2 regions of the Trichococcus shcherbakoviae genome follow, and region 1 is predicted to be linked to the other one. Evidence: riboswitches for the same ligand, from Rfam matches in the RefSeq annotation. Region 1 holds a riboswitch; the other holds the start of a gene.

The links. A riboswitch is a leader RNA that binds a small molecule or an ion and turns the genes downstream of it on or off. The one in region 1 is predicted to bind S-adenosylmethionine.
Region 2: it holds a riboswitch for S-adenosylmethionine, as region 1 does, so the genes downstream of both, ACKPBX_RS03070 (aminotransferase class I/II-fold pyridoxal phosphate-dependent enzyme) here and metK (methionine adenosyltransferase) in region 1, are expected to answer to the same signal.

The regions. Positions count from the first base shown of each region.
Region 1 is NZ_OY762653.1:359,344-364,493, reverse strand. Features, by position in the region: rRNA gene ACKPBX_RS01720 (23S ribosomal RNA) at 1-139, shown strand, start outside; rRNA gene rrf (5S ribosomal RNA) at 232-347, shown strand; tRNA gene ACKPBX_RS01710 (tRNA-Val) at 359-431, shown strand; tRNA gene ACKPBX_RS01705 (tRNA-Lys) at 437-509, shown strand; tRNA gene ACKPBX_RS01700 (tRNA-Leu) at 513-594, shown strand; tRNA gene ACKPBX_RS01695 (tRNA-Thr) at 606-681, shown strand; tRNA gene ACKPBX_RS01690 (tRNA-Gly) at 685-756, shown strand; tRNA gene ACKPBX_RS01685 (tRNA-Leu) at 804-889, shown strand; tRNA gene ACKPBX_RS01680 (tRNA-Arg) at 895-968, shown strand; tRNA gene ACKPBX_RS01675 (tRNA-Pro) at 983-1,056, shown strand; tRNA gene ACKPBX_RS01670 (tRNA-Ala) at 1,070-1,142, shown strand; tRNA gene ACKPBX_RS01665 (tRNA-Met) at 1,154-1,227, shown strand; tRNA gene ACKPBX_RS01660 (tRNA-Ile) at 1,242-1,315, shown strand; tRNA gene ACKPBX_RS01655 (tRNA-Ser) at 1,337-1,426, shown strand; tRNA gene ACKPBX_RS01650 (tRNA-Met) at 1,508-1,580, shown strand; tRNA gene ACKPBX_RS01645 (tRNA-Asp) at 1,601-1,676, shown strand; tRNA gene ACKPBX_RS01640 (tRNA-Gly) at 1,678-1,748, shown strand; tRNA gene ACKPBX_RS01635 (tRNA-Glu) at 1,859-1,919, shown strand; tRNA gene ACKPBX_RS01630 (tRNA-Met) at 1,955-2,027, shown strand; tRNA gene ACKPBX_RS01625 (tRNA-Ile) at 2,095-2,168, shown strand; tRNA gene ACKPBX_RS01620 (tRNA-Glu) at 2,185-2,256, shown strand; gene ACKPBX_RS01615 (hypothetical protein) at 2,348-3,154, opposite strand; SMK box riboswitch at 3,391-3,466, shown strand; gene metK (methionine adenosyltransferase) at 3,464-4,660, shown strand; gene mnmL (tRNA modification radical SAM protein MnmL/YtqA) at 4,752-5,150, opposite strand, start outside.
Region 2 is NZ_OY762653.1:655,042-660,191, forward strand. Features, by position in the region: gene speB (agmatinase) at 207-1,064, opposite strand; gene ACKPBX_RS03070 (aminotransferase class I/II-fold pyridoxal phosphate-dependent enzyme) at 1,112-2,653, opposite strand; SAM riboswitch class I at 2,740-2,875, opposite strand; gene putP (sodium/proline symporter PutP) at 3,287-4,840, opposite strand; gene ACKPBX_RS03080 (DUF2812 domain-containing protein) at 4,990-5,150, opposite strand, start outside.

The sequences.
Region 1 (5,150 bases):
TGAAGCCCCCCTCAAGATGAGATTTCCCATCACTTTAAGTGAGTAAGACCCCTGAGAGATGATCAGGTAGATAGGTTGGGAGTGGAAGTACAGCGATGTATGGAGCGGACCAATACTAATCGGTCGAGGACTTAACCAATTTTTAAAAAGAAGAAAACTCAAGCGGTGTTTTCGGGTTCCCTTTAATTTTGTAGATTCAGTTTTGAGAGAACAACGTTCTCTTGAAAAATGTGCGGTGACGATGGCAAGAAGGTCACACCTGTTCCCATCTCGAACACAGAAGTTAAGCTTCTTAGCGCCGATTGTAGTGAAGGGTTTCCCTTTGTGAGAGTAGGACGTTGCCGCGCATTTATATCATGGAGGTTTAGCTCAGCTGGGAGAGCGTCTGCCTTACAAGCAGAATGTCGGCGGTTCGATCCCGTCAACCTCCATTTACGAGTTATTAGCTCAGTTGGTAGAGCATCTGACTTTTAATCAGAGGGTCGCAGGTTCGAGCCCTGCATAACTCATTTGCGGGTGTGGCGGAATTGGCAGACGCACTAGATTTAGGATCTAGCGCCGCAAGGCGTGGGGGTTCAAGTCCCTTCACCCGCATAATTTAATACGCCGGCTTAGCTCAGTTGGTAGAGCATCTGATTTGTAATCAGAGGGTCGAGGGTTCGAATCCTTTAGCCGGCACCATTCGCGGAAGTAGTTCAGTGGTAGAACATCACCTTGCCAAGGTGGGGGTCGCGGGTTCGAACCCCGTCTTCCGCTTTCATAAGGACTATGCCAGACCTTATGATTGCAACAAACAGTAACATGCCGGGGTGGCGGAACTGGCAGACGCACAGGACTTAAAATCCTGCGGTGAGTGATCACCGTATCGGTTCGATTCCGATTCTCGGCATTTAGGCACCCATAGCTCAATTGGATAGAGTACTTGACTACGAATCAAGCGGTTACAGGTTCGACTCCTGTTGGGTGCATTAATAAAATACAACGGGAAGTAGCTCAGCTTGGTAGAGCACTTGGTTTGGGACCAAGGGGTCGCAGGTTCGAATCCTGTCTTCCCGATCACTGAAATTATGGGGCCTTAGCTCAGCTGGGAGAGCGCCTGCCTTGCACGCAGGAGGTCAGCGGTTCGATCCCGCTAGGCTCCATTTTTTTTTTTGGCGGTGTAGCTCAGATGGCTAGAGCATCCGGTTCATACCCGGAAGGTCATGGGTTCGACCCCCTTCGCCGCTATTATGCCTTGCTTCGGACCTTTAGCTCAGTTGGTTAGAGCAGACGGCTCATAACCGTCCGGTCGCAGGTTCGAGTCCTGCAAGGTCCATGAAAAAAATTATCAGCTTATGGAGGATTACCCAAGTCCGGCTGAAGGGAACGGTCTTGAAAACCGTCAGGCGTGTAAAAGCGCGCAAGGGTTCGAATCCCTTATCCTCCTTTGTCATGGGTGTTGGCGCTTTAGCGACAGTACAGACATGATACACTTGAGCGTAAGCTCACAGTCTTTCCTTATTATTATCGCGGGGTGGAGCAGTTGGCAGCTCGCCGGGCTCATAACCCGGAGGTCACAGGTTCAAGTCCTGTCCCCGCAATTTTTTTCTTTTTAACGCATGGTTCCGTGGTGTAGGGGTCAACATGCCTGCCTGTCACGCAGGAGATCGCGGGTTCAAATCCCGTCGGAGCCGCCATGCGGGTGTAGTTTAGTGGTAAAACCCCAGCCTTCCAAGCTGATGTCGGGAGTTCGATTCTCCTCACCCGCTTTTTTTAAGAAGGGCCTATAGCTCAGCTGGTTAGAGCCTATAGCTCAGCTGGTTAGAGCGCAGGGTTCAAATCCCTCCTTCTCCGTAGCTTTATCAAAAGAATAAAAGCATGGTCAGCGGTTAAGACACCGCCCTTTCACGGCGGTAACACGGGTTCGATTCCCGTACGGATCATTGTCATGACCCTTAGGTCATAATAAAATTATCGCGGGGTGGAGCAGTTGGCAGCTCGCCGGGCTCATAACCCGGAGGTCACAGGTTCAAGTCCTGTCCCCGCAATTGATTCTGATTTCAGTTGAATGAGGATCTGCTATTGCGAATCCAATTCGCATCATGCGCTTTTGAAGGGCCTATAGCTCAGCTGGTTAGAGCGCACGCCTGATAAGCGTGAGGTCGATGGTTCGAGTCCATTTAGGCCCATTTGTACTATTTCTATGGTCCGTTGGTCAAGCGGTTAAGACACCGCCCTTTCACGGCGGTAACACGGGTTCGATTCCCGTACGGATCATCACTGCAAAGCACTCTTTTGAGTGCTTTTTTCTTATACGTAAACAGGCAGTTGCACCGGTCAATTCGACGGGTGCAGCTGCCTGTTTCTGTTAGACCAAAAATAGTAAGGAATAGCCCAGCGTGAAAAGAAAACTGTAGTTGGCCAGATATTGTTCAATTCTGAGTGTGCCATGAAATCTTCTTTTGAATAAAGGAAAGACCAGTAGAGCGGACAATCCGAATACGCTGATGGCCCATAGCGAGCTGCTGAGATTCAATATTTGAAAGATTGCTGTCGCATAGGCAAGCAGGAAGGAAGTCATCTTCAAAGATTTTGAGTGTTTCATAAGCAGTTGTTGATAATAAGTCATTGGGCGATCGCTGCCCGCAGTATTCTTGACCTGAATTTGTATCAAACCAAAGATATGGAATAGGGCCAATGGAAGCAATTCGTATTGCAGCTGAAGTGGGATAAAGTTTGCCTGAGAAAAGAAGGATACAGATGAAAGAATCAGTGTCTTAAAGAAAGGTCTCAGCAGTATTTCGTAAAAAGTATTTGACATACTGTACGGATAAAATTGTAAGATCGAATAAACAAAGTACAGCAAAAGAATGGCAACCAAGATCAGGTTCGATAAAGAGAAAATGATGGTCAATGTTCCGATCGAGAGAATCCCGAAAAATAAAATCATTTTATAGGGAAGTTTGGAGCCGGATTGTTCACTCTTTGAAAGGAGCCTTTCGAGGGCATGGGTAAACATCAGAAATAGATAAAGCATGAAAAGCAGCAGAAAGTTGGGTCCGTTGAATGTCATTCCTCTCCATGCTCCGAAAAGAAGCAGCGTCAAAGGGGCTGTCAGCATCGCCAAAAAGGTGTGGGTCATCAGGTGCAGGAATTGTTTCTTGATTGTCAGCATAATCTCTTCCTTCTTCATTAATGGGTACAATTAGTGTGTCAACTCATACATATTGCGCAAATTCATCATAGGTTAACGTCATTGCGATGTCAAGCTGCTGACGGGGCAAAAGCGAACCGTAAAAGTCTCGATTCGTATTTTTGTGGGCATAATCCGTGACACAAAGATGAAATTCTTTTATTTTTTGTTGCTTTTTCGACGATGATAGCGTATATTAGGTATGTTGCTTTTCAGAGGCTAATTGCAATATCCCGATAGGATTCACAATATGTGAAGACGCCTTGTAACCAAAAAATGGGGGAATGAAAAATGGTAGAAAAAAGATTATTTACTTCAGAGTCAGTAACGGAAGGTCATCCGGATAAAATTGCTGATCAGATCAGCGATGCAATTTTGGATACACTGTTGGCTGCTGATCCAAATGCGCGTGTTGCTTGCGAAACGATTGTCACTACAGGACTGGTAGTTGTCTTTGGTGAGATCACGACAAGCGCATACGTAAACATCCAACAGATTGTCCGCGATACTGTAACTGAAATTGGTTATACACGTGGTAAATTTGGTTTTGATGCGGATAATTTAGCTGTGATGGTATCATTGGATGAACAATCCGACGATATCGCAATCGGCGTCAACGAATCATTGGAACGTAGAGAGCTGGTGACTACTGATTACAATGAAATCGGTGCAGGGGATCAAGGTTTGATGTTCGGTTTTGCGATCAACGAAACGGACGAACTGATGCCTTTGCCTATTTCACTTAGTCATAAGTTAGCGAAACGTCTATCTGAAGTCCGTAAAGACGGTACTTTGGAATACTTAAGACCGGACGGGAAAACGCAAGTTACCGTGGAATACGATGAGAACGGCAAACCGAAACGTGTGGACACAATCGTTTTGAGCACGCAACATGATGAGAATGTCACGTTGGAACAATTGAAAAAAGATATTTTGGAGCATGTCATCCATGCGGTCATCGACGACTCATTATTGGATGCTGACACAAAATACTTCATCAATCCTACAGGACGCTTCGTTATCGGCGGACCTAAAGGTGATTCCGGTCTGACAGGAAGAAAAATCATCGTTGACACTTATGGTGGGTATGCGCGTCATGGTGGCGGTGCTTTCTCAGGTAAGGATGCTACAAAAGTTGACCGTTCTGCAAGTTATGCGGCCCGTTACATCGCGAAGAACATTGTTGCCGCTGGGTTAGCGACAAAATGCGAAATCCAATTGGCATATGCGATCGGCGTGGCTGAACCTGTATCGATTGCGATCGACACGTTCGGTACAGGCGAATATCCAGAAGCCACTTTGATAGAAGCGGTACGCAAAAACTTCAACTTGACACCAGCAGGCATCATTAAAATGTTGGATCTGCGTCGCCCGATCTTTAAAAAGACAGCGGCTTACGGACATTTTGGGCGTGAAGATGCTGACTTCACTTGGGAGAAGACGGATAAAACAGAAGCTTTGCTAGCATATGTCCAAGCTGACAAATAATAGTAAGCACAAAAAAACTGCAACTTGTTTGCAGTTTTTTTGTGCTTATATCCATTATATTTGTATTTTCGGAACGCTTTCCTTCAGAAATTTATGACTGGAATCCACTGGGTGCAACAACATGTTCCTCAACCATATTCCTGATGCTGTGGATCCCTTGATAAGTATTGCGTCGTTCCAACTCATGATCGATTGCGTTCAGCACTTCCCACTTTTTGAGGCTCCACATCGGTCCGACAAGGGTGTCACGCGGAGCATCTCCCGTGATGCGGTGGATGACGATTTCTTGCGGAATGACTTCGAGCTGATCGCAGACAAGTTCAACATATTCGTCTTTCTCCAGCAACCGTAGCCTGCCTTGATGATAGTCCCGAAGCATTTTGGTGTTTTTCATCAAATGGAGCAAATGGATCTTGATGCCTTGAATATCCGAATCCAGGATGACGCGGTTGACGCTCTCCATCATCATTTCATGGGTTTCTCCCGGAAG
Region 2 (5,150 bases), 300 kb from region 1:
AACATTTGATATAACACAATTATACAACCTGACGACCGGTTACTGACTTGTGATAGATTTCATAACATCACCATGTAAATAATTACCGTTTTCATTACTTTTTAATGCAAGATGCCTTCATCATGACATTCTGATAGAAAATAGCTGATTTTTATTAAAAAATACCCGACCTTGATTATTTTTAAGGTCGGGTAATTGATTTTGTTCTATTTAGTAAGTGTCAACAGCATTTCTCTGACGGTCTTGCAGGCCATAGCAGTCGAAGCACCTGACGGATCGTATTGCGGAGAAAGCTCCACGACGTCGGCTGAAACGATCTGGTTCAAGTCCTGCAACGCAGCGATACACGCCAATAATTCCTTGTAGGTGATTCCACCCGGCTCAGGTGTGCCTGTTCCAGGGAAAGTGCCTGGGTCCAATACATCCAGATCGATTGTCACATAAACGGGAACATCCTTCAATTGCTGCACTATCTTCGGCAACGTATCGATGGTGAATTTCTCCATATAAGTGTGCTCTTTCGCCCATTCAAATTCTTCCTTCAAACCGGAACGGATGCCGAATTGGAAAATGCGGCCGTCTCCCAGGAAGTCGAAGCAGCGGCGGATGACCGAAGCATGAGACAAGGATTCTCCCATGTAGTCTTCACGCAAATCTGTATGGGCATCGATATGGATGACATGCAGATCTGGGTATTTTTCATAGGCAGACTCGATGGTGGGCAGGCTCACGAGGTGCTCGCCGCCGACCATCAGAAATTTCTTGCCATTGTCCAATATTTCTTTTGTATAGGTTGCAATATCGCTCAATACGCGCTCTGTGTTGCCGAAAGGCAGATCCAGATCTCCGCCATCATGGATGGCTTCTTCTTCCAGATCACGATCCAAATAAGGGGAATAACTTTCCAAGCCGAATGAATCTTGGCGGATCGCCTGCATGGCAAAACGCGTGCCTGGCCGGAAACTGGTTGTTCCATCGAATGGGATCCCGAATAATACGGTAGATGCTTCTTCAAATGAAGATTCGCAGCCGATAAAGGTCTGGATGTTCATGTTATTTTTCACTTTCTGCCGTCCTCCAACTGTATGCTATTTATTGTTGATTCGATTAATTAGTCTTTCAGGACTTTGATCTGATGAGGCATTTTTTCCTCAGTCAGTACATTGCCTAAGGTTTCATTGTAGTAGTGGTAATGCTGCACGACTGCCTCAGAAATCACTTCACCAGGGATGATCAATGGAATTCCTGGCGGGTAGATCATGATCGAGTCGGCACTGATGCGGCCGATCGCGTCGTCGATGCTGACAACTTCATTGTCGGCATAAAAGGCGTCGCGCGGGCTGCAAGCCAATTCGTTGATGCTGCAAGTCATCACGTGCGCATCGAAATGTTGGCTTTCTTTTTTGTAGCGTCTGCGGACATCCATCAAGGCATCAACCAGTCTTCCGATTGATTCGCGCGTATCTGCTGTGCTGATGACTGCCATCACGACGTAGCCTTCAGCCAGCTCCAATTGGATGCCATATTCTTCCTTCATGATCGTGTAGACTTCGAAGCCGGTCAGGCCGATATCATTTACACGGATCACTAATTTAGTCCAGTCATAAGTTTGGTAGAATTTATCTTTGATGTAGTCGGATTTCAATACTTCATAGTCGCCGAATGCTTCGATCGCTTCAATCGCTTCGCTGACGATCGGGCGCAATTTCTTGTAGCGGTCTTTGCCGTACATCGCCAATTCGCTGCGTGCAGCATCGATGGAGCTCATCAACAAGTAATTCGCGCTGGTCGATTGCAGCATGTTCAGCACTTTTTGTAATTTTGTAGCGGAAATGCGATCCCCTTGCATCACCATCAAGGAACTTTGCGTCAAGGATCCGCCGGTTTTGTGCATGGAATAAGTCACCGCATCGGCTCCTGCTTTCATCGGATCCTTCATTTTTCCAGGCATGAACGGCAAATGCGCTCCGTGCGCACTGTCGACGATGACCACAACACCGCGTTCGTGCGCGATATCACAGATCGTTTCCAAATCGTTCAAAGAACCGAAATAAGTCGGATAAGTGACCAAAAGAGCTTTCGCTTTAGGATTTTCATCCAAGCCTTTGATGATGCGTTCCACGGAGATGCCATGGGAAATTCCGAAGGCCAAATCCATTTCGGGCTGGATGAAGATCGGCTTTGCGCCGCTCAGGATCAACCCGTTCATTACTGATTTATGGCAGTTGCGGGGAACCAAGATTGTATCGTTCGGTCCCACAACGCTCATGATCATCGCTTGTATGCCAACTGTCGTGCCGTTCACCAAGAAAAAGGCTTGATCGGCATTGTATGCTTTTGCAGCCAATTCTTGTGCTTCTTTTATGACGGATTGCGGATGACTCAACAAGTCCAATTCTTTCATGGAGTTGACATCCATCTGCATCGTCATATCACCGACTGCCATTTTAAATGGCGTCATCTGCGCACCCATTTTATGTCCAGGGACATCGAAAGGCGTAACGTCCTGTTTCGCATATTTAACAAGCGCTTCGAAAAGCGGCATTTTGATATGTGTAATATTTTTTGCTTTAACGTTAGAAATTTGGTAAGTAATTTTATCGGAATGACCTTCCAAATAAGTGTCTGAATTGAATAAAACCTTTTCAGCCAAATAGATTTCCCCCTTTGATATAAAAAATGGGCATAAAAAAAGCTCTCCAACCAAAGGAAAGCTTCGATATCTATCAGCTGCTTTTCCTCTTATTGCTCATAGGACTTGGATAATCCTACGCTCAGGTTGGGCACCCAATATCAATCTGTACTGAAAAAAAATTAGATTGATTGGTTTGCCACCGTATCTTCGACCCCTCGTCTCAACGGCTATTAATAAGAGATATTCAATTTATGCAAGCTAAATTCTATACAAATATACTGTATATGTCAATGATTTTGGACATAAATTTATATTTTTTTTCAAACGGTTTTTCCGAACGATACTTTAACAGTTGTTTCGCAACATTCATGAATCACTGTGAACGCCCTCGTATTCTGAAAAAGTTGTATTCGCCTTTCCTATATTCCTGCTCCGGCGAGAAGATCCTCACCGGAGTTGAAGGTCGATTTCTCCCCTGTCCTCCGGCGAACCTCACCTCGTCGGAGTTGCGGTCCGGATTTCTGTTGGCCTCCGGTGAAAACCCGATTCACCGGAGATCAGGTCTGGTTATCGGATTTTACTTGCACACCCGGCACTACGCCATAAAAAAACACAACCCGTATGGATTGTGTTTCTTTATGCGCACTATTTTTAGGCTTTCGACTGGCTTTTCACCATTTCGAACTCCTCTTCCATCGCAGCGGACGGTTTTTCCCCGATCAAGGAGAAGATCACGATTGCCACGCAGGAAAGGATGAATGCCGGCAACAGTTCGTAGATGCCGAACACGCCGCCAATCGGTTTAATCAGAAGTTTCCAGATGAAAACAGCGATTCCGCCTGTCATCATACCGGCGATAGCGCCTTGACGCGTTGTTTTTTTCCAGAATAAGGAGAACAGCATCAACGGTCCGAATGTCGCACCGAAGCCCGCCCAGGCGAAAGATACGATCGTGAAGATGACGGAGTTCTCATCCAATGCGATGATGATGCCTACGATTGCCAAAACAATCAAGATCATCCGCGTCATTGCCATGATTTGCTGATCGGATGCATCCTTGCGCAATACGCCTTTGTAGATATTTTTTGAAAAAGCACTTGCGGCAATCAGCAGATATGAATCCGCAGAACTGATAGTAGCTGCCAAAATGCCTGACATGACGATTCCGGCCAATAGCGGCGGGAACAACAGTGTCGCCATTTCGATGAAAATTGTTTCCGAAGTTGCTGCTGTCGTCAACGCCATCGGGAACATCGCGCGCCCGATCAGACCGATCAGGACGGCAGCGGTCAAGGAAAGGGTCGACCAAATGATGCCGATGCGGCGTGATTGTTTGATATCTTCAGCAGAACGGATAGCCATAAAACGCAACAACACTTGCGGCATACCAAAATAGCCGAGACCCCAAGCCATGCTGGAAGCAATTGTGATCAGCCCGTATTTGCCTGCAGGTCCAAAGGCAGCCATCGCGCCGTCAGCCTGTTGCACCCCATCGACCAATGTCGGTGTCGCGATACCGAAGAAATCCAAAAATCCGGGGATGCCTTTCAGGTTATCGATGACCGCTCCCGGACCCCCTGCATGCAATACGCCTCCGACCAAAACTACAGCCAAAGCCGCAATCATGATGATGCCCTGCATAAAGTCGGAGACACTCTCCGCCAAAAATCCGCCGATGAACGTGTAGAACACGACGAACACCGCTCCGGCAATCATCACAGGGATGTAAGGCACTTCGAACAAGGTTGCGAAGAGCTTGCCTACCGTCACAAAACAGCTGGCTGCATAGACGGAAAAGAAGACGAAAATGAACGTCGATGATACCGTCAAAATAACGCGCTTGTCCTCATGGAATCGATTGCTGAAGAATTCCGGCAACGTGATTGCTTCCGCTGATTCGGAATAATGACGCAACCGTTTTGAGACGATGATCCAGTTCAGCGCTGTTCCCAGTGCCAAGCCGATTGCTGTCCAGAATGCGTCTGACAATCCTGACCAATAAGCTACGCCCGGAAGTCCCATCAAGAGCCAACCGCTCATGTCCGAAGCTCCCGCACTGATTGCGGCGACCCAAGGGCCCAGACTGCGTCCGCCCAAGAAGAAATTATCGGAACTTTCGTTCGACCGCTTGTAGTAATAAAAACCGATACCGATGATGATCGACATATAGCCTGCCATCGCCATAAAAATTAATGCTTTATCCATAATTACCCTCCAAAATAAATAATGACATGTTTCTTCATTCTAATTTAATTAAAATTTAATGAATGCACTACGCCATCATAGCACAAGAGTAAAATTGTAAGCAACCTTATTTTCAGGATAAGCAGGAATCGGTCTCTGTCAAACAATCATCAAGTCAAATTATGGAGCTCGTCGATTTTCTTGCTGCATGCCATAGCCTGCTTCAGGAAAACCAATGCAAGCATTGTCAAAAGCAAAGACATGAATAGGAGCATCGGCTCCTTTGTTTGGATTGAATTGTACCACTGCGGGATGGAAAGCAGGAATTCCA